4 regions of the Evansella sp. AB-rgal1 genome follow, and region 4 is predicted to be linked to each of the others. Evidence: riboswitches for the same ligand, from Rfam matches in the RefSeq annotation. Region 4 holds a riboswitch; each other region holds the start of a gene.
What was found. Region 4 has a riboswitch for S-adenosylmethionine ahead of metK (methionine adenosyltransferase). Riboswitches for the same ligand answer to the same signal wherever they lie in the genome.
Positions count from the first base shown of each region.

Region 1: it holds a riboswitch for S-adenosylmethionine, as region 4 does, so the genes downstream of both, ACERII_RS11460 (methionine biosynthesis PLP-dependent protein) here and metK (methionine adenosyltransferase) in region 4, are expected to answer to the same signal.
Region 2: it holds a riboswitch for S-adenosylmethionine, as region 4 does, so the genes downstream of both, ACERII_RS11430 (sulfate permease) here and metK (methionine adenosyltransferase) in region 4, are expected to answer to the same signal.
Region 3: it holds a riboswitch for S-adenosylmethionine, as region 4 does, so the genes downstream of both, ACERII_RS21185 (O-acetylhomoserine aminocarboxypropyltransferase/cysteine synthase family protein) here and metK (methionine adenosyltransferase) in region 4, are expected to answer to the same signal.

Region 1 covers NZ_JBGUAU010000011.1:169,817-175,220, forward strand. The annotation lists gene ACERII_RS11450 (anthranilate phosphoribosyltransferase) at 1-599, shown strand, start outside; gene cysK (cysteine synthase A) at 685-1,635, shown strand; SAM riboswitch class I at 1,737-1,846, shown strand; gene ACERII_RS11460 (methionine biosynthesis PLP-dependent protein) at 2,033-3,169, shown strand; gene metC (cystathionine beta-lyase) at 3,162-4,340, shown strand; gene ACERII_RS11470 (bifunctional homocysteine S-methyltransferase/methylenetetrahydrofolate reductase) at 4,360-5,404, shown strand, end outside.
Region 2 covers NZ_JBGUAU010000011.1:163,392-168,795, forward strand. The annotation lists gene rhaA (L-rhamnose isomerase) at 1-442, shown strand, start outside; gene rhaD (rhamnulose-1-phosphate aldolase) at 839-1,663, shown strand; SAM riboswitch class I at 1,969-2,079, shown strand; gene ACERII_RS11430 (sulfate permease) at 2,223-3,302, shown strand; gene ACERII_RS11435 (phosphoadenylyl-sulfate reductase) at 3,306-4,028, shown strand; gene sat (sulfate adenylyltransferase) at 4,047-5,186, shown strand; gene cysC (adenylyl-sulfate kinase) at 5,186-5,404, shown strand, end outside.
Region 3 covers NZ_JBGUAU010000032.1:3,888-9,291, reverse strand. The annotation lists gene secY (preprotein translocase subunit SecY) at 1-1,078, opposite strand, end outside; gene ACERII_RS21190 (homoserine dehydrogenase) at 1,544-2,830, opposite strand; gene ACERII_RS21185 (O-acetylhomoserine aminocarboxypropyltransferase/cysteine synthase family protein) at 2,891-4,204, opposite strand; SAM riboswitch class I at 4,381-4,496, opposite strand; gene ACERII_RS21180 (hypothetical protein) at 4,721-4,906, opposite strand; gene ACERII_RS21175 (alpha/beta-type small acid-soluble spore protein) at 4,964-5,152, shown strand; gene ACERII_RS21170 (hypothetical protein) at 5,346-5,404, shown strand, end outside.
Region 4 covers NZ_JBGUAU010000021.1:73,452-78,855, reverse strand. The annotation lists gene ACERII_RS17490 (alpha/beta hydrolase family protein) at 1-559, shown strand, start outside; gene pckA (phosphoenolpyruvate carboxykinase (ATP)) at 759-2,345, opposite strand; SAM riboswitch class I at 2,679-2,800, shown strand; gene metK (methionine adenosyltransferase) at 2,977-4,185, shown strand; gene ACERII_RS17475 (gamma carbonic anhydrase) at 4,242-4,754, opposite strand; gene ACERII_RS17470 (alpha/beta fold hydrolase) at 5,166-5,404, shown strand, end outside.

The DNA.
Region 1 (5,404 bases), on a different contig from region 4:
AAACAATCCAAATTGGATTCGCTTGGACAGAAAAGCTCTGTCCACCACTTGCTAATCTTCGTCATATAAGAGAAGAGATTGGTGTAAGGTCTTTCTTTAATGTAATGGAAAAAGTACTGAATTTAGCAAACGCAAATCATTTAATGATAGGTGTATTTCATAAAACAGTTGTAGAGCTTCATGCTGCCCTCATCCGAAATATGGGTTATGAGAAGGGTTTTATTGTGCAAGGAGCAGAAGGGTCAGAAGATTTGCCAATTCATCGTAGAAGTTTTATTTATGAAGTCACAAAGGATAATATGGAATCTTTTCTAATTGACCCTAATGAATATGGATTAAAGCTATCCAAGGATGAAGAAAAAGAGAACCTTTCTCTTCAGAAACAAGCAAACGTTATTCGCCGTTTATTAGAAGGAGAGGAATCAGACGATTTACAATATCATCGAAATCAACTCTTATTTAATGTAGGTGTCCGATACTTCCTTTTTGGAATTGAAAAATCAATTGATGATGGTATCAAAGTTGCGGATATGCAGTTAAAGCAACAGCGAGGAGCAATCCATCTAGAGAAATGGATAACTTTAAAAAAAGAGAATTGATGGAAAAGTAGCGTCAAGGTTTTATGTTATTGGCAGCAATGATCTAATTATATACATGAATGAATAAATTAGGAGGATGAAAAGTATGAGTGAAGTTTTAAACAGACCAAAAATTGCTAAGAATTTAACAGAATTAATAGGTAGAACACCTCTTTTACGATTAAATGAAATTAGTGACGAGACAGGTGCAGAAGTTCTAGGGAAACTAGAATTCTTTAACCCGCTTGGAAGTGTAAAAGATCGTATTGGTAATGCAATGATTGCGGCAGCAGAAGCAGACGGTTTAATTAAAGAAGGTACACAAATTATAGAACCTACAAGTGGTAACACAGGGATTGCATTAGCATTCGTATGTGCAGCGAAAGGGTACGATTTAACTTTAGTAATGCCTGAAACAATGAGTATTGAGCGACGTAAATTATTAAAAGCACTAGGAGCAAAACTAGTACTAACAGAAGGACCTAAGGGAATGAAAGGTGCCATTGCAAAAGCAACGGAATTAGTGGCTGAGACTCCAAATGCATTTATGCCACAACAATTTGCTAACCCAGCTAATCCTGAAGTACATCGTCAAACTACTGCAGAAGAAATTTGGGCTGACACGGATGGAAATGTTGATTTCTTAATTAGTGGTATCGGAACAGGTGGAACAATTACTGGTGTTACAGAAGTATTAAAAAAACGCAATCCGAACTTTAAAGCAATTGCTGTTGAACCAACGGATTCTCCAGTACTAAGTGGAGGAAATCCTGGACCACACAAAATTCAAGGTATCGGACCTGGTTTTGTTCCAGACATATTAAATACAGAAGTATATGACGAAGTAGTTCAAGTTTCAAATGAGGACTCCTTCAAAGCAGCACGTAAGATTAGTAAATCAGAAGGTGTATTAGTTGGTATATCTTCAGGTGCAGCACTACACGCTGCGAAGCTAATTGCATCTCGTCCTGAAAACAAAGGGAAAACAATCGTTACCATTCTTCCGAGTACTGGGGAAAGATATTTATCAACTCCTTTATTCCAAGAAGAAGAATAAACATAAAATATCAGAATGATCTAAGTTATATAAAAAATACCAAGTTTTTATTGACGTACTGTTGAATAACCACTATAATCATGTTAATTAAATGTATAGGACTCTTATCAAGAGAGGTTGAGGGATCTGGCCCTACGACACCTCGGCAACCATTGGATTTCGATTCAACAGGTGCCAAATCCAGCAGAATCTTTATTCTGAAAGATGAGAGGTCCCGGCAGGTATTTTAAATAGTAACCTATCGACGACCTCTTACTAAGGGGTCGTTTTTTGTATTTTTATACAACACAATCACACTTTTTTTATCGACCAGAAACATTTGCTGGTCGCTCGTGACCAAGGCACTTACGCTTTTCTTAAAACTTCAGAGAAACTTAGGGCATAGGAGGAAGAGAAAATGAATAACGAAAAGAGAACTTATTCGAAAGAAACCCAGCTTGTACAAATTGGAAATAGAAGCGAAACAGCTACAGGTACAGTAAATCCCCCTGTTTATTTTTCAACGGCATATCGTCATGAAGGTATCGGCCAATCTACTGGATATGATTATACACGTACAGGGAATCCGACGAGGCAAATATTAGAACAAGCGATTGCTGATTTAGAAAAGGGTGATCGTGGTTTTGCCTGTAGTTCAGGGATGGCAGCCATACATACCGTGTTTGGTTTATTCAAACAAGATGATGAAATAATCGTTTCACAAGACTTATACGGAGGAACGTATCGATTATTTGAACAAATTTTATGTCATTATGGTATCAAATTTCATTACGCAGACATTCGATCCCCTGAGGAATATGAAAAACTAGTGAATGAAAATACGAAAGCTTTGTTTATTGAAACTCCAACAAATCCACTTATGCAAGAAGCGAATATTGCAGCGTTTAGCAAAATAGCGAAGGAACATAACTTACTTCTGATTGTTGACAATACTTTCTATACACCGCTTATTCAACAGCCAATTGATTTAGGAGCACATATTGTTATTCACAGTGCAACGAAATATTTAGGTGGTCATAACGATGTTCTTGCTGGATTAATTGTTTCCAAAGGAAAACAATTATCAGAGAAACTGGCGATGCTTCATAATGGAATTGGTGCAACGCTAGGTCCATTAGACTCCTGGTTGCTAATCAGAGGGATGAAAACACTATCGCTGCGGATGAAAAAGCACGAAGAAAATGCTGCTCAAATAAAGACATTTCTAGAAAAACACGAAGATGTTTCAGAAGTTTTATATCCTGGAAGAGGTGGGATGATCTCTTTCCGTGTAAACGATGAAAATATAGTAAACTCTTTTTTACAGCAATTGAAACTAGTTACATTTGCTGAAAGTTTAGGAGGAGTAGAAAGCTTCATCACTTATCCTGCTACCCAAACACATGCGGATATCCCTGAAGAAGTTCGTATTGCGAATGGTGTATGTAACAGATTATTGAGATTTTCAGTGGGAATAGAGGAGATTTCAGATATACAAGGAGATCTAGATCAAGCATTCAAAAATGCCTGTAAGGAGGTAGTCATTAATGAGTAACGATACATTTACATTTAGTACGCGATTAATTCATAATGAGAATTCAGTAGATAGAGAGACAGGTGCGGTGAGTGTTCCCATTAATCATACGTCCACTTTCCACCAATTTGATTTCGATTCTTTTGGTAAATATGATTATGCAAGATCTGGGAACCCTACGCGAGATGCATTGGAAGAAACTATTGCTCATTTAGAAGGAGGAGTAAGAGGTTTTGCCTTTGCCTCTGGAATGGCGGCAATTTCTACAGCTTTTTTACTTCTATCAAAAGAAGATCATGTAGTTATTTGTGAGGATGTATATGGAGGAACCTTTCGCCTAGTCACACAAGTGCTACATCGCTTTGGAATTGATCATAGTTTTGTAGATACGACGGACTTACAGAAATTAAAAGAGAGTATTCAGCCAAATACAAAAATGATCTATGTGGAAACACCATCGAACCCACTTCTAAAGGTCACCGATTTAAAAGAGGTATGTAGAATTGCAAAAGAAAATAACTGTCTAACATTTGTAGATAATACATTTTTAACTCCATCGCTACAAAGACCGTTAGAACTAGGTGCTGATATTGTTCTCCATAGTGCAACGAAGTTTTTATCAGGACATAGTGATGTTGTTGCCGGATTAGCAGTAGTCAAAGATAAAGAGCTCGGAGAAAAACTCTATTTTCTACAAAATACATTTGGATCTGTTCTAGGAGTTCAGGATTGTTGGCTAGTGATGAGAGGGCTAAAAACCTTAGATGTTCGACTCAAGCAATCACAAGCATCCGCACAACGTATTTCTGAATATTTAACAACGATTCATGAAGTGAAGCATGTGTACTATCCAGGTCTTTCTGATCATGAGGGAGCCAGCATTCATGAACAACAATCGGAAGGACCAGGTGCGGTATTGTCCTTTCGTTTAGAAGATGCTGATACAGTGAAACAGTTTGTAAGCAATTTACAAATCCCTGTTTTTGCTGTAAGTTTAGGGGCAGTGGAATCAATTCTCTCTTATCCTGCAAAAATGTCTCATGCAGCAATGCCGCAAGAGGAACGGGAAGCAAGAGGAATACATGATGGATTACTTAGACTATCAGTAGGTCTTGAAAATGTAGACGACTTAATAAAAGACTTTGAGACTGCGTTCGAAGCAATTCGAAAAAACAAAGTGGAAATAAATTAGAGTAGAGGAGCCAACCACAATGAGTTTTTTAACAGAACTAGACAACAAAATAATCATCGCAGATGGCGCTATGGGAACACTACTCTATTCATATGGAATTGGAAATTGTCTTGAAGAACTGAATCTTTCCCATCCGGATCAGATAAGAAGTATTCATCGGGCTTATTTAGATGCAGGCTCTCAGATTATTCAAACGAACACGTATGGTGCTAATTATGAAAAGTTAGCTCGCTATGGATTGGAAGATCAAGTAAAAGCAATTAATAAAGAAGCAGTTCGAATTGCTAAGTTAGCTGTGGAAGATTATAAAACCGCACAAGTGGAAAAAAAGGAACCTTTTGAAAACAAATATATAGTAGGAACAATTGGTGGTATAAGAACAATACCAGGGAAAAACATAACCACAGATGAGATAAAAGAGAACTTTAGAGAGCAACTTATCTGCTTGCTGGAGGAAAAAGTAGATGGATTTCTTTTAGAAACGTATCATGATTTAGAAGAATTACTTACAGTAGTGGAATTAGCAAGGACTGAAACAGATTTACCAATTATTGCACAGTTATCTTTATCTGATGTTGGTATGGTGCAAGGGGGCATCTCAATCCAAGAAGCACTGTTAAAAGTAGAGGATGCTGGTGCAGATGTAATTGGGCTTAATTGCCGAATGGGGCCACATCATATGATCCGCTCCTTAGAAAAAGTAGCAATTCCTTCCCGAGCATATTTATCAGCATATCCCAATGCGAGTCTTCCTAGCTACAATGATGGAAAATATCACTATTCCTCTAATTCCGATTATTTCGAAGAATCAGCCCTGCTACTTAGAAAGGAAGGGGTTCGATTAATTGGAGGATGTTGTGGAACAACACCTGACCATATAAAAGCGATAGCAAGAGCAGTAAAGACAAAACAACCTATTTTTACAAAAGAAATGGAAAAGAAAGCTCCATTAAATAAAATCCAGGTAGAGAAACCTTTTTTTCGAAAACAAAGTGATATTCCATTACATGAAAAGGCAAAGACTACAAGCTCTGTTATTGTGGAGTTAGATCCACCGAAGGATT
Region 2 (5,404 bases), on a different contig from region 4:
AATTTCTTCTATGCTTTTATATAGCGATAAGCTAGCATTACATGTATCAAGACCTGTACGTTGGGATAGTGATCATGTTGTTATTTTAGATGATGAATTACGTGAAATTGCTTTAGAAATTGTTCGTAATGATGCGTTAGATAAAGTAATTATTGGTCTTGATTTCTTCGATGCGAGCATTAATCGTGTGGCTGCTTGGACAATTGGTACGAGAAATATGATTAAAGCATTACTTTATGCAATGCTTACTCCAAACGAGCATTTAAAACAACTTCAAGAAGAAGAGAACTTCACAGAAAGATTAGCATTATTTGAAGAGTTCAAAACATATCCATTCGGAGCTATTTGGGATTACTATTGCGAAAAAATGGGTGTTCCTGTAAAAGAATCTTGGTTAGAAGAAGTGAAAAAGTATGAGCAAGAAGTATTGCTAAAAAGATAATATGTAATTTCCAGAACACTCTTCCTTTTGTTAGGGAGGGTGTTCTTTTTTCCTCATAAAAAATTTTAGGGAAGCCGAAAGCAAAAGACTTTTCTCATGCGAAGGAAAATTTATGTAGTTATATATAAACAGACAAAACAAACATAAACGGACATAAACTATCGTAAACGCTTACAAAAAACCTTTAAATATGACGGAAATATGTCAAAACAAAAATAAACAAAAATAATAAGTTGGATTTATGTTGACTATTGCTTGGCGTAGCTATAAAATAAAGTTATAAAATGTGAAGTGTTGAACAATCTTTGGACCTGTATTTAAAATCACACATTAGAAATAAGGGAGAGATGAAACGTGATTAATGATAAAAGACTACAACAAACGTTACAAGAGATTATGGATGAGAAAGTAATTCAAGCTCCGTTTGTTCAAGAAATGATGGATGCTACTTATAACATGTGGAGAATGGGTTGGGATGAGCGGAATGGTGGAAATATTAGTTACCTATTAACAGAAGAGGAAGTATCATCTTACTTAGATATTACTCGCGTATTACGTAACTTGCCTTTAAATTTCCCGGTTCCAGAGCTTTCAAATAAGTACTTTATCGTGACTGGATCAGGAAAATACTTTAAAAATGTAAAAGGGAATCCTGAAGACTGCTTAGGAATTCTTCGTGTTAGTGAATTGGGAGACAGTATAGATATCCTTTGGGGTTTAAAAAATGGCGGTAACCCTACAAGCGAGCTTCCGTCTCACTTTATGAGTCATATTGCTAGATTAAAAGTAGATAAAAATCACCGTGTCATTATGCACAACCACGCTACGAATGTTCTTGCTATGACATTCACTCATGAGCTTGAAGAAAAAAGCTTTACAAAGACATTATGGCAAATGTGTACGGAATGTGTTGTTGTTTTTCCAGATGGAGTGGCGTTATTACCATGGATGGTTCCTGGAACGGACTTGATTGGGGAGAAAACAGCGGAGAAAATGATTGATTATCGTGTAGTTATCTGGCCACAGCACGGTATATTTGGAGCTGGAACTACGATGGATGAAACTTTCGGATTAATTGAAACGGTAGAGAAAGCAGCACAAATTTATACAATCATTCATTCTCATCAAGGTGGAGTAAAACAGGTGATTACGGATAAAGATTTAATAGCTTTAGCTTCCGCTTTTGGAGTAACACCTAGAGAAGGTATTTTACAAGGGTAAATAATAATATAAAAAACAAAGCTACCTATTCTAAAATAGGTAGCTTTGTTTCATTAAAAGGAGGAGATAGTTCTCTTATCTCGTGAGCTTTATGATAAGGAGGGGAGTGAAGATTTGTGTTGATTGATTATGACGAGGGAATGTTGTTCGAAAAAAAAGAATATTTAGTAAAAATTTCATTGACGTAAAAACCGATAGGAATTATAATGAATGAAATTGAATGTTCAAGAAATGAAATTATACTAAACAGTAATTTAAAAAAAATTATAAAAAAAGAACAAAACAGTAAAATTTACATATAGTAACTCTTATCCAGAGAAGAGGAGGGGGTTTACCCCAATGATGCATCATCAAGCATTGATTCTTTTAAATACCTGTTACATCCAGCAGAGTTTGAAGTAACTGATAGATAAGGGGTTTGACATCCGTCTTAAACAACTTGTCAACTTCCTGTATGGAAGGACAATTTTTATTATCTTAATTCCGAGTATTTTGATAAGAATTACAAGAATAGTAGACTTACATAGTTTTAACCAACAAAGAAGGTGGGTGTATCAACGTGTTAATTTACTTAGCAATCGCAATCGCTTTATTTTTCGCAATGAACATCGGAGCAAGTGGTGCGGCAGCAACTATGGGGCCAGTATACGGAAGTGGAGCAATTAAGAATAAAAAACTAGCATTAAGTTTAGTAGGTTTAGGAGCATTTTTAGGTGCTGTCATTGGAAGTGGTGAGGTTGTTAAGACTATTGGGGGAGGAATTATTCCTACCAGCATTTTAACAGTTGAGATAGTACTTGTAATCTTAATAGGCGCTACACTTACTTTGTTTATAGCAAATGTTATTGGAATACCTCTTTCTACTAGTGAAGTAACCATCGGTTCGATTGTAGGAGTGGGAATTGCCTTTCAAGCGCTTTATGTCAATAACGTTATATATATCATATCGTTTTGGCTCATCATCCCATTCGCAGCATTTCTTATAGCATTTGTTGCAGGAAAAGTAATAATCATTATGGAAAAACGATGGCCCCAACTGAAAGGGGAAGGGAAATGGAGAAAATGGCTTGTATTCCTGTTAATCCTAACTGGGTTTCTAGAGGCATTTTCAGCTGGTATGAATAATGTGGCAAACGCAATCGGTCCTCTTATTGGTGCTGGCATTATGCATGAAACTCGAGGTATTTACCTAGGTGCAATTTTTCTTGCAATAGGAGCTATCCTACTTGGAGGAAGAGTTCTTGAGACAAATGGGAAGAAAATTACATCACTTTCCATGCTTCAAGGTACAGCAGTGTCAGGAACAGGAGCATCATTAGTGATTGCAGCTTCCATATTTGGAATACCGGTGCCGTTAACCCAAGCAACAACGTCAGCCATTGTAGGTGTTGGTACAGCTGAAAATGGATTTCAGTTATGGCAAAAAACAGTGATTAAGAAAATTATTAAGGTGTGGATCGTCTCGCCAGTGATGTCATTGGTAGTTTCCTATAGTTTAATTCATCTGGTTTTACATCCAAACCCATACATTATTGTGATTGTTATCAGCATTTTTGTTACTACGTTTGGATCCATTAGCCTTTATCAATCAATTAAAGAGGAAAGACGATCTGTACATGATCAAGGAGGGGGAATTTAAGTCATGGGAATTGAGACACAACAATTATCCTATGAAACAACGAAAGACTTTGTCTATAGCCAAACCAATGATTTATTGGCGAAAAAGGATTCCATAGGAGTGTTGAAATGGGCATACGCAACGTTTAAGGATGACTTAACCTATGCATGTAGCTTCGGAGCAGAAGCAATTGTTCTACTAGATTTAATTAGCAAAGTAAAGCCGAATGCGAGGGTTGTATTTCTTGATACCCATTTACATTTTCAAGAGACCTATGAGCTAATTGGAAAAATAAAGAATAAATACCCTAAGTTAATTATTGAGTATGCCCAGACAGAGGTCACATTAGAACAACAGGCAGAGCAATATGGAAAAAAACTGTGGGAAGTAGATCCAGATCTTTGCTGCAAGATACGAAAGAACATTCCGTTAGAAAAAGCACTTCATGGAAGTAAGGCGTGGTTAACAGGTCTTAGGAGAGAACAGTCACCAACGAGAGCTAATACGCAATTTGTTAACAAAGATAATAAATTTCAATCCATTAAAATCTGTCCTCTTATTCATTGGACGTGGGATGAAGTTTGGCAATATATTAAGCTTTTTGAACTTCCTTATAATGAGCTTCACGATCAAGGTTACCCAAGTATCGGCTGTAGTAAATGTACGTTTCCTGTAAAAGAAGGAGAAGATTTGCGTGCAGGACGTTGGGCTGGTAAGGAAAAAACAGAATGTGGATTACACAAATAATAGAGAGGAAGTGCGATAATGACACTTAGTACACCACATGGAGGTATATTAGTAAATCGGTTTCATGAAGATGTTGATGTGAGAGAAATTGAACATACAGTAGAGCTAGATAAAATGGCGTTGTCTGATTTAGAGTTACTTGCAAATGGAGCATATAGTCCGCTAACTGGATTTATGGGGAAGCAAGATTACGAGAGTGTAGTTACAAACATGAGATTAGCTGATGGAAATGTGTGGAGTATCCCTATTACACTACCAGTTTCTCCAATCGTTTCCTCTACGCTAATAATCGGAGAAAAAGTGAAATTAACGTATGATGATGTGGTTTATGGTGTATTGGAATTACAAGAAATTTTTGAACCGAATAAAGATGTAGAAGCAGCAAAGGTTTATCAAACAACGGATGTAGCTCATCCAGGTGTAAAGAAATTATATGAAAGAGGTTCCGTGTATTTAGCAGGACCAATTACATTAATAAAGGTTCCACAAAAAAGTCAATTTGAATCCTTTTACTTAACACCAAATCAAACAAGAAGAGAGTTTGAAGCTCGTGGATGGAAAACAGTAGTAGGATTTCAAACGAGAAATCCTGTTCATCGTGCTCATGAATATATTCAAAAATCAGCACTTGAAATCGTAGACGGATTATTCTTAAATCCGTTAGTTGGTGAGACAAAATCAGATGACATTCCTGCAGATGTGCGAATGGAGAGCTATCAAGTATTATTGAAAAACTATTATCCAGAGGACCGAGTTTTCCTGGCAGTGTTTCCAGCTGCAATGAGATATGCAGGACCAAGAGAAGCTATCTTCCATGCAATGGTAAGAAAAAATTACGGTTGCACTCATTTTATCGTTGGTAGAGATCATGCAGGTGTTGGTGATTACTATGGAACCTATGATGCTCAATTAATTTTCCAAAACTTCACTTCGAAAGAGTTGGGAATCACACCGTTGTTTTTTGAACATAGCTTCTTCTGTAAAAAATGTGGTGGTATGACTTCTACGAAGACTTGTCCACATAGTAAAGAAGATCGAATCATTTTATCAGGTACAAAGGTGAGAGAAATGCTTCGAAGTGGGGAGACACCTCCTCCAGAATTTAGTAGATATGAGGTTGTCCAAGTTCTAATTCGTGGAATGAAGGTGACTGTATAATGCAAAAAGCAGCGAATATACACTGGCATACTACAGCTATCACAAAAGAAGATCGTCAAAAACTAAATGACCATAAAAGTGTTGTAATTTGGTTCACAGGTTTATCTGGTTCAGGGAAATCAACGTTAGCAAACGCAGTGGAAAGACGTTTATATGATCTTGGTAAAAGGAGTTATGTTTTAGATGGAGACAATATTCGTCACGGACTAAATCGTGAT
Region 3 (5,404 bases), on a different contig from region 4:
TAAATTTTTCTGTTGTTTTTCCTGGACGGATACCTGGAATAAATCCATTTTGACGTTTCAAATTATCAGCCATTTGCTCAGGATTAATTTGTACAAATGTATAGAAATATGCAAAAGCAATAATTAATACTGCATAAAATAACATACCCCATGGATTATCTAGTGCAAAGATATTAATAATTGTCTGAGCAAGAGAACTATCTGCTCCAAAGATCCCAGCAATTGTTTGTGGCATAAAGAACAATGCTGATGCAAAGATAACAGGAATTACCCCAGCTGCATTAACTTTTAATGGTAAATGAGTAGATTGTCCACCAGTTGGGCGTCCACCAGCAGCCATTTTTTTCGCATATTGAACCGGCACTTTACGAACTGCTTGTTGAACAAAAATGACAGCAACGATTATTGCAATAATAGCTAGTAAAATTAATGTTATAACTACTAGATTTAAGAAAAGTTGGTCTCCAGCTTCAGCAATGTATTGTGCATAAATTTGAGTTGCTCCTGTTGGTATACCAGCTGCAATACCACCAAAGATTAGAATGGATATCCCATTCCCAATACCTTTAATAGTAATCTGCTCTCCTAACCACATAAGGAAAGCTGTACCAGCTGTTAACACGACTGCAATTAGTAAATATGTGATAACAGTAGGGTTTGGAACTAGTCCTGGCATTAAGTTGTTAAAACCAATGGATAATGCTAAGGCTTGGAAAAATGCAATTCCAATCGTTCCGTAACGTGTTACTTGAGCTAGTTTCTTTCTTCCAGGCTCGCCTTCTTTTGCCCATTCAGCAAATTTAGGAACTACATCTAAACGTAAAAGTTGCACAATAATGGATGCAGTAATATAAGGCATAATACCTGTTGCAAATATAGAGAAATTCTCTAGGGCTCCCCCACCAAATGTATTGATAAATCCAAACGCTGCAAGACCCTCAAAATCAAGTCGGCTTGCGTCTACCCCTGGTGCTGGTATATGTGCACCAATCCGGAACACGACCAACATTAATAATGTGAAAATAATCTTGTTGCGCAGGTCTCCCACGCGAAAAATATTGCGGATTGTACTAAACATCTGCAGCACCTCTACCTTTTTTTGTATGAATAGAAATAAACTATTAATTTCATTTCTAATAGAATATCATAAAATCTTGTAAAATTTTGATTTTTTTTTGAAATTACAAAAATAGTAATAATTTACTAATCTGAAAGTAATCACTATGTTACTACTAACAAAATTTTTTGTTACATTGTAATTCTACTTTTCCTAGTTTCTTCAAATAGAATACACTTAAGTTATAATTTTGTAAACGCTTAATTATTAGGTTATCCTAAAAATACTTATTTGTGTGTTAGAGAAGTAAAAAAACAAATCGGTTCAACTCCATTGTTAATTTGTCTCGTAAACCCTGTTTCAAGACAAATTCCTACTAGCAAGGCCCAATTATATCTAGTGATAGTAACTACTAGGACTAAGGATGAAACCAACCAACTAAGAATAAAGGCAATGTGTCCACTTTGTGAAACATTGCCTTAGAGGTTAGATAGCTTTTTCTTTAAAATAATATTTTTCAACACTATCATTTTTCCCAAGTAATACTGGATATACTTGTATTTCTAATTCATTACATAGTGTTTTTATACGTTCTAACTTAGTAGAGCCTGAAGTTACGAGTGCTCCATATTTTTTCCCCAACTGAACAACTGACTTAATTACATCAAAGCCCATCGTTGTTAAATGATTCGACAAACCATTAGGAGCAGTTAGAAAAAACAAATTAGGTTTCTCCTGAAATGAGCTATCACTATCTTCAAACCCATCTTTCAGAAATTGAATTCCCTTTGGAAGAGAGGGTTCGTTTCTTTCTGAAAGAAAATTAACTACATCCTCCACAACGGCACTCGATGTAGGATACTTCCCAGCTCCTGGCCCCTGTAACGTCACTGGACCAACGATACTTCCTTCTATATATATACCGTTATTTACATCCTCTACACTATATAAAGGGTGACCTTCAAAAACGAGGGTTGGCTGAATAGAAGCACGTACACAATTTTCAACTTTTTGAAGTGAAGCAACATGTTTTATTCTCGCTTTTAAATTCTCAGCTAATGATATATCGATTGCATCTACTTCTCTTATCCCTACTGGTTTTTCAGAGTTCCACACAGGAGAACAGCCAAATATCCACTGACTTAGTATGCACGTTTTGTAGTATGCATCCCAGCCGTCTACATCTTTATCTGGAATTGCTTCTGCATAACCATTCTCCTGTGCTTCTGCAAGAGCTACTTCAAAACTCGATGCTTCTTCTCTCATTTTGGTTAAAATAAAGTTAGAGGTACCATTTAATATTCCTTCTAGTTTTTGGATACTATTAGTTTTTAATGTATGTCGTAATGTATTTAATAAAGGTATCCCACCAGCTACGGCAGCTTCATATAACAATTGACAATCATTCTCTTTTGCAAGTTTATGAAGCTCTTCCCCGTGCTTGGCGATTAGTTCTTTATTAGCAGAGATTACCGAGATACTTTTCTCCAATAGTTTAGTTACATACGGATAAGCAGTACTTGCGTCAGGTGTAGCCTCTACTACTACATCAAGATTTGATTCATCTAATATATCTGAAAAAGAATGAGTAATTTTTGTAATACTCGATACGTTACGCATTCTAAGTTGATCTTTTACAAGAACAAAGGGGATTGTTATTGGTCGCCCTAATATTGCTGCTATTTTTTCTGATTTCTTCAATAGTGTTTGATACACTCCTTCTCCCACTGTTCCAAAACCAATGATTGCTAATTTATATACTGGATGACTCATTGAATCAAACCCCTTTTCTTGTTATGACTTACAAGCTGTTTTTAAGTACCAAACATGCACTTATTTTGCTAATGCCTTCCCTGTTGCCTTTTCTAACGCTTGATCTAAATCTTTTAATAAATCGTCTACATTTTCAATTCCAACAGATAAACGGACCATATCTTCTGTTACCCCTGTTGCTACTAACTCTTCCCCTGACAATTGTTGATGTGTTGTTGTTGCAGGGTGAATAATTAAACTTTTTGCATCTCCCACATTTGCAAGATGCGACCATAAGGCAACATTATCGATGAGCTTGCGACCTGCATCTTTTCCACCTTTAATTCCGAAAATAACGATAGAACCGTATCCACCTTTTAATAACTGAGAAGCATGTTTATGGGAAGGGTGAGATTCTAAACCTGGATAAGAAACCCAAGCAACGGCAGGGTGTTCTTCTAATTTTTTCGCAAGAGCAAGTGCATTATCGTTGTGTCTCTGCACACGTAAATGAAGTGTTTCTAAGCCTTGGAGTAATTGGAACGCGTTATAAGGACTTAGACAAGCTCCGAAATCACGTAACAATTGAACTCGGAACTTGATTGCAAACGCTGCTTCTCCAACATCTTTTGCATATGTTATTCCGTTGTAGCTTCTGTCTGGTTCTGTAAAACTAGGGTATTTCTCAGAGTTCCAATCAAACTTCCCTCCATCTACCACAACTCCTCCGATAGAAGTTCCATGGCCACCAATCCACTTTGTCGCAGAGTGAATAACAATATCCGCGCCATGTGCAATTGGTTTTACCGTATAGGGAGTTCCAAACGTATTATCGATAATAAGTGGAAGACCAGCATCATGCGCAACATTTGCTACTCCAGCAATATCTAGAACTTGTAGGCTTGGATTTCCAATTGTTTCTGCAAAAATTGCTTTTGTATTCTCATTTATTGCTTCTTTGAAGTTTTCCGGATTACTCGCGTCTACAAAATGAACAGTAATTCCATATCTAGGTAATGTTGTGGAGAAAAGATTATATGTACCACCATATAGGTTTGTTGCGGCAACAATTTCATCTCCAGCACCAGCAATATTTAAAATAGATAGAGCAATGGCAGACATACCTGACGAAGTAGCAACTGCGGCAACCCCTTCTTCAAGTAATGCGATTCTTTTTTCAAAAACATCTACAGTTGGATTCATGATTCGACTGTAAATATTCCCTTGCTCTTTAAGACCAAACAGATTCTCAGCATGTTCTGTGTCGCGGAAAACATAAGAAGTTGTCTGATAAATGGGAACTGCTCTCGAACCCGTTGTTGGGTCTGGCTCCTGACCTCCGTGTAATAATTGTGTTTCCACACTATAACCTTCAAAATTTTGTTCTTTACTCATCATTCATTCCTCCATTTATATTTTTTTGATTTCTCCATTTCCTAAAAACATTCTTTATGTAAGAAGATCTTGTCTATAAGTGCTTAATGACAAACATCTTTATTTAGTTACTTTAGCCCCATTTACGAAAAAAACCTTTCTCTTTATAAGAGAAAGGGTAGATGCTTATATCCTTTCTCTCATCTTTCAAAACCAACTAGTTTTGTAGGAATTAGCACCTTCTGAAGCTTTAATAACCTTCAGTGGTTGCTGGGTTTCATCGGGCCTGTCCCTCCACCTCTCTTGATAAGAGTAAAATCTTCTATGTAATTTTTAATTTGTTATATAATTTACCAATTATTTCGAATACTACCACTTTTGAAAATGATCGTCAATAGTTTTACATGAAAATTCCCGAATTTTAAAATAGGCTCTGTTAAACGTTGATGTTGGTTGAAGTGCCATGTATTAGATTTATTTCTATACAAACGTCTTTTTTCACTCATCCTCTTCTAAAATAACTGCGAACGTCTTATATTAAAGACTATGTAGGTTTTCAACAAGTCTCTGACCTTCAGGAAAATCAACATTGTACATAGCAACACTTTCTTTAACATAACCAATGTAATAAAGAATTTTATAACTTACTACAAATGCGCTCATATCAAGCATTATAGCTTCAAAGAAGATAGTGGGAAAATATTGCCATGCTTCGTTTTGCATATGATTTCTCTCTGCAACCATACTAGTAGTAACCTAAAACAAAGCGAGGTGATACAGATGGCACAAAACAACAATAGCAATCAACTTCTAGTACCAGGAGTACAACAAGCATTGGATCAAATGAAGTATGAGATTGCCCAAGAATTTGGTGTAAATCTTGGTGCCGATGCGACTTCTCGCGCTAATGGTTCTGTAGGTGGGGAGATCACAAAGCGTCTTGTACAACAAGCTGAACAACAATTTTAATTAGAAAACATCATATTTGGATAAGCGCGTAGATTTTATTCTACGCGCTTTTTTTTGGTGAAGATAAGCCAAAATGCATACTTTGCGTAACAGGTTAACTCTCCACTGAAGGTAACCGCTATTTTCCACCTTTTATTTAGAGTTTCATTCGTATATAATTTGTTTATCATCAAATAGAAGGGTCGGAGAATACGTGTTAAGGAAAACCATAGTAACTCTTATACTTATTGTACTAACAAGCTTTTCCATCAC
Region 4 (5,404 bases):
ACCATTTTATCGCGGTAACTTAGGCGGGGAAGGTACGGAGGATTTTGGAGGGGAAGACCGAGTAGATGCCATAGCTGCATACGATGTGTTGTACAGCAGGGGAAATGTAACGAAGTATATCCATGTTGTTGGTTTTTCTCGAGGAGGTATGATGGCAGCGTTTGTTTGTAAGGAGAGAAAAGCAACGTCAATGGTAACCTGGGGGGGAGTGTCAGATTTAGCTTTCACTTATGAAGAGCGACCGGACTTACGTAAAATGTTAAGAAAAGTTACAGGTGGATCACCGGAAAAAAACATAGAAGCGTACTTAGAACGATCACCAATTATGTATACAGAAAGTATGAATTGTCCTATCTTAATAGTTCACGGAAAAGATGATAAAAGTGTAGGTTTACAACATGCCATCTTATTGGAAAATAAATTAAATGAAGAAAAGAAGGATGTAGAAAGTTGGTTATTCGATGGGGTAGGTCACACATTGTTAGTGAAAGAGCAGTTAGCTATTACAAGGGAGGTAACTGCCTGGCTGAGAAAGGTGGAAAAAAGGAGCAAAGGATAAAGTGGTAGGCACTGGGGATGCCTACCATTTTATTAAAGGATAAGAATTTATAAAATTTTTTTGAACTTAGAAAGGTGTCTAGCTCCATGCGCCAGGACCTCGTGTCAAATAACCTGGCCGATTAAAAAGTAAAAAGCACTTTTTATTGTCCAGAACATTTGCATTTCGGTCCTGAGAGGGCGCATTGCGCTTTTCTTATTTATATATTCGGTCCAGAATTTTTCACAGCAAGAGATACAGAGTAGAATTGTTCAAAGTTAGTTTGAAATTTTTGTGCAAGGAGCAGGGCTTTTTCCTTATAATCCTCTTTATTTTTCCATGTTTTCATAGGCTGTAATAATTCATCAGGAACACCAGGACAATGTGCAGGAATATGAAGTCCAAACACTGGGTCCCTTGTAGTTTCAACCGTATTTAATTCTCCTTGTAAAGCAGCTCGAACCATTGCTCTAGTATAGGCTAAATCCATTCTTTTCCCCACTCCATAAGGGCCACCAGACCATCCGGTGTTAACAAGAAAAACATCCACATTATGCTCTGATATTTTCTGACCTAACATACTCGCATATCGATATGGAGGAAGAGGAAGAAATGGTGCACCAAAACATGTGGAAAAGGTAGCTTCTGGTTTTGTAACACCCCGCTCTGTTCCAGCTAACTTACTTGTATATCCCGATAAAAAGTGGTACATCGCCTGTTCCTTCGTTAATTTACTAATCGGAGGAAGCACTCCAAATGCATCTGCAGTAAGAAAAATAATAGTGCTAGGATGACCAGAAATACTTGGATTTATAGCATTGGGAATGGACTCAATGGGATAAGCTGCACGAGTATTTTCTGTATAAAAAGTGTTACCATAATTTGCTTCCCTTGTTTTCTCATCCACTACTACATTTTCCAATACTGAACCAAACCGCAATGCCCTATAGATTTGTGGTTCCTTTTCTGGTGATAAGTTGATGCATTTTGCATAACAACCACCCTCGATATTGAACACACCAGTTGTGGACCAACCGTGTTCATCATCACCAATTAAATTTCGATAAGGGTCGGCAGAAAGTGTTGTTTTACCAGTTCCAGATAAACCAAAGAATAGTGCCACATCTCCTTCTTCTCCAACATTGGCTGAACAATGCATTGGAAGAACGTTTTGATCAGGTAATAGATAATTCATAACAGAGAATATGGATTTCTTCATTTCTCCTGCATACTCTGTTCCACCAATTAAAACTGTTTTCTTTTCAAAAGAAATAATAACAAAAGCTTCAGAATTTGTTCCATCATGTACTGGGTCTGCACTAAAACCAGGTGCAGAAATGATAGTAAACTCAGGGAGAAACGTTGATAATTCCTCTTCGGAAGGTCTGATGAATAATTGTCTAGCAAATAAATTATGCCATGCTAGTTCATTGATAATTCTAAGGGAAACATTGTTTTTTTTATCTGCACCTACATATCCGTGGCGGACAAATAATTCTCCTTTTTTACTCAAATAGTGTAACACTTTAGAATATAGACGCTCAAAATGAGCAGAGGATATTGGTTGGTTTACTTTTCCCCATTCAATATTTTTTTGTATGGAACGTTCATGGACGATAAATTTGTCTTTTGGTGAACGACCAGTATATTGTCCGGTTGTAGCTTGAAATGCTCCACTAGAAGTTAGAATCCCTTCCTTTCTTACTAGTGCCCTTTCAACTAATTGAGCAACAGGCAAATCATAGAAAACTTTATCACTTCTTTGCAATAAGCGTTCTAATTCCAGTTCAAATTGTACTGTACTCATTTTTTCACCCCTTCTAGTTACACTGAATATCTTATATAAGATATTAAACTTTAATTAGTATAACGTTAATATAAAATTAGTATATACTAATTGTTGGAGGTTTGTAACTGTTTTATCATAGTTTTTTTCGTTTTTTCTTTGTATAATTTTACCTGAATGAATTATCCATCTAATTACAAACTAAAGATAAGTATGAAGGGAAAATTTCGTAATCATTTAATAGAAAATACATTTGAAATATATGTATGAGAAGATTGCTTGCCGAGCCATATAGGATAATATTGGTTGACAGTTCATAGGAAATCAGTTATTCTTTTTGCGAATGGATGGATACTCTTATTCCGAGATGGCGGAGGGACAGGCCCGAAGAAGCCCAGCAACCATCACCTACGAAAAAAAGGTGAACGGTGCTAACCTGCAAGACATATATACAAATATGTCTTGAGCGATAAGAGGAGAAAGGCGAATGGGATTACCTTTTCCTCACTTGGAAAAGGCTTTTTTATTGCTTGTTTTTATAATAAAAATTGGTGAAGTCTGATTATCGATTAGTACCATTCTGCTGGGAAACGAGTACCGTCGCTTCAATAAACATATCCTAAATGGGAAAAGAAATAAGGAGGTACGTACTGTGGCAGAAAAACGTCGTTTATTTACTTCTGAGTCAGTAACAGAAGGGCATCCAGATAAAATTTGTGATCAAATTTCTGATGCCATTTTAGATGAAATATTAACCAAAGATCCGAACGCTCGTGTAGCTTGTGAGACATCTGTAAATACAGGCCTTGTTTTAGTCGCGGGTGAAATAAGTACAAGCACATATGTAGATATTCCAAAGATTGTTCGTGAAACAATAAAAGGAATTGGTTACACAAGAGCAAAATATGGTTTCGACTATGAAACTTGTGCTGTATTAACATCGATTGATGAGCAATCACCTGATATTGCTCAAGGTGTTGATAGAGCATTGGAAGCTCGTGAAGGACAAATGAGTGATAACGAAATTGAAGCAATTGGTGCTGGGGACCAAGGTTTAATGTTTGGTTACGCTGATAACCAAACACCGGAGCTAATGCCTCTTCCAATTTCATTATCACATCAACTTTCTCGTCGTTTAAGTGAAGTGAGGAAAAAAGAAACGATTGGTTATTTACGACCTGATGGAAAAACACAAGTAACGGTTGAATATGATGAAAATAATCAACCAAAAAGAATTGATACAATTGTTATTTCAACACAGCATCATCCAGAAGTGACAAATGATCAAATTGTAGCTGATTTAAAAGAGCATGTAATCAAACCAATTGTGCCAGCTGAATTAATTGATGAAAACACTAAATATTTTATCAATCCTACTGGGCGTTTTGTTATTGGTGGGCCCCAAGGAGATGCTGGATTAACAGGAAGAAAAATCATCGTTGATACTTATGGTGGATATGCTCGCCATGGTGGAGGAGCTTTCTCAGGGAAGGATCCTACAAAAGTAGACCGTTCAGCAGCATATGCAGCACGATATGTTGCGAAAAATATAGTGGCCGCTGGTCTTGCGGATCGTTGTGAAGTACAATTAGCTTATGCTATTGGTGTAGCACAGCCTGTGTCTATTTCCATTGATACGTTTGGAACAGGGGCAGTTTCCGAAGAAATCTTGGTTGATGTAGTGCGAGATAACTTTGATTTACGTCCTGCAGGAATCATTAAAATGTTGGACCTTCGCCGTCCAATATATAAACAAACGGCAGCATATGGGCATTTCGGACGAACGGACTTAGATGTTCCGTGGGAAAAAACAGATAAAGCAGCAACTCTAAAAGAACAAGCGTTAAGGGCTTCAAAATAAGTAATGAAAAAGGGAGTATCCATAGATACTCCCTTTTCCTGTCATAATAAATACAACTATTTTTGTAAAGTTTTATAATACTGTCCTTTTTCAACATACTCTCTTCGAATACGATCCATTTCCATTATATCTTTATCTGTTAGCTTTCTAACTACTTTCGCTGGTCTACCAAACGCTAATGTTCTCGGGGGGATTTTCTTGCCCGGTGAAACTAAACTACCGGCCCCGATAAATGCGTTTTCACCAATTTCTGCACCATCTAAAATAGTTGATCCCATTCCCACAAGAGCATGTTTTTTTACAACACAACTATGTAATATACATTGATGGCCAATCGTAACACCGTCTTCTAGTACTAATGGTGCATTGGGACTTTGATGCAACACAGAATTATCCTGTATATTTACATGCTTGCCAATGAGTGTAGGTGCTACATCTCCACGAATTACAGTATTAAACCAAACACTTGATTTTTCACCGATAGAAACATCTCCGGTTATCACTACTCCGTCCGCAATAAAAGCAGACTCATCTATTTCTGGGTGTTTATCTTTATAAGGGTATATCATTATTTGAATCCTCCTTTTTTCACATTTTATCAAAAGGCTACGTTAAAGGACAATGCTTGATTTTTTCCACTTGCCTGGAAGGCTACTGAAAATTGCACCATGAAGGATGAAAATACGCTGACTAGAAGTTGGTTAGTACTCACAACTATATATGAATGAGCGGAATTTAACGAGACACTGTAGCGACGAAGTCGTGAGGTGGCTCGACAACTCCCCACAGAAAAGTGAGCAGGCTGGAGCGAATGGATACAAACCAACAAAGTTAGTATTACTACATAGTACGATACCAATATTTTCAGGGTAGCCTATAAAAAATTGATTTAGAAATGTCATTATGATGTCACTTGACTAGTATATGTAAAAAATTAGAATATAGTAAGTAAAGAAAGTAATATACGGGGAGGTATATATATGTGGAAGTGGGAAGCAACGAAACCAAAAGGTGTTTTTGTTATTGTGCATGGTGCAGGTGAATATCATGTTCGGTATAAGTGGGTGATTAAGAAGTTAAACCAATTAAACTATCATGTGATAATGGGGGATTTACCTGGACAAGGAACAACGGAAGGACCTAGAGGTCATATCACCTCCTTTCAAGATTATATTACAGTAGTAAATACCTGGCTTAAAGAGGCAAGGAAGTACGATTT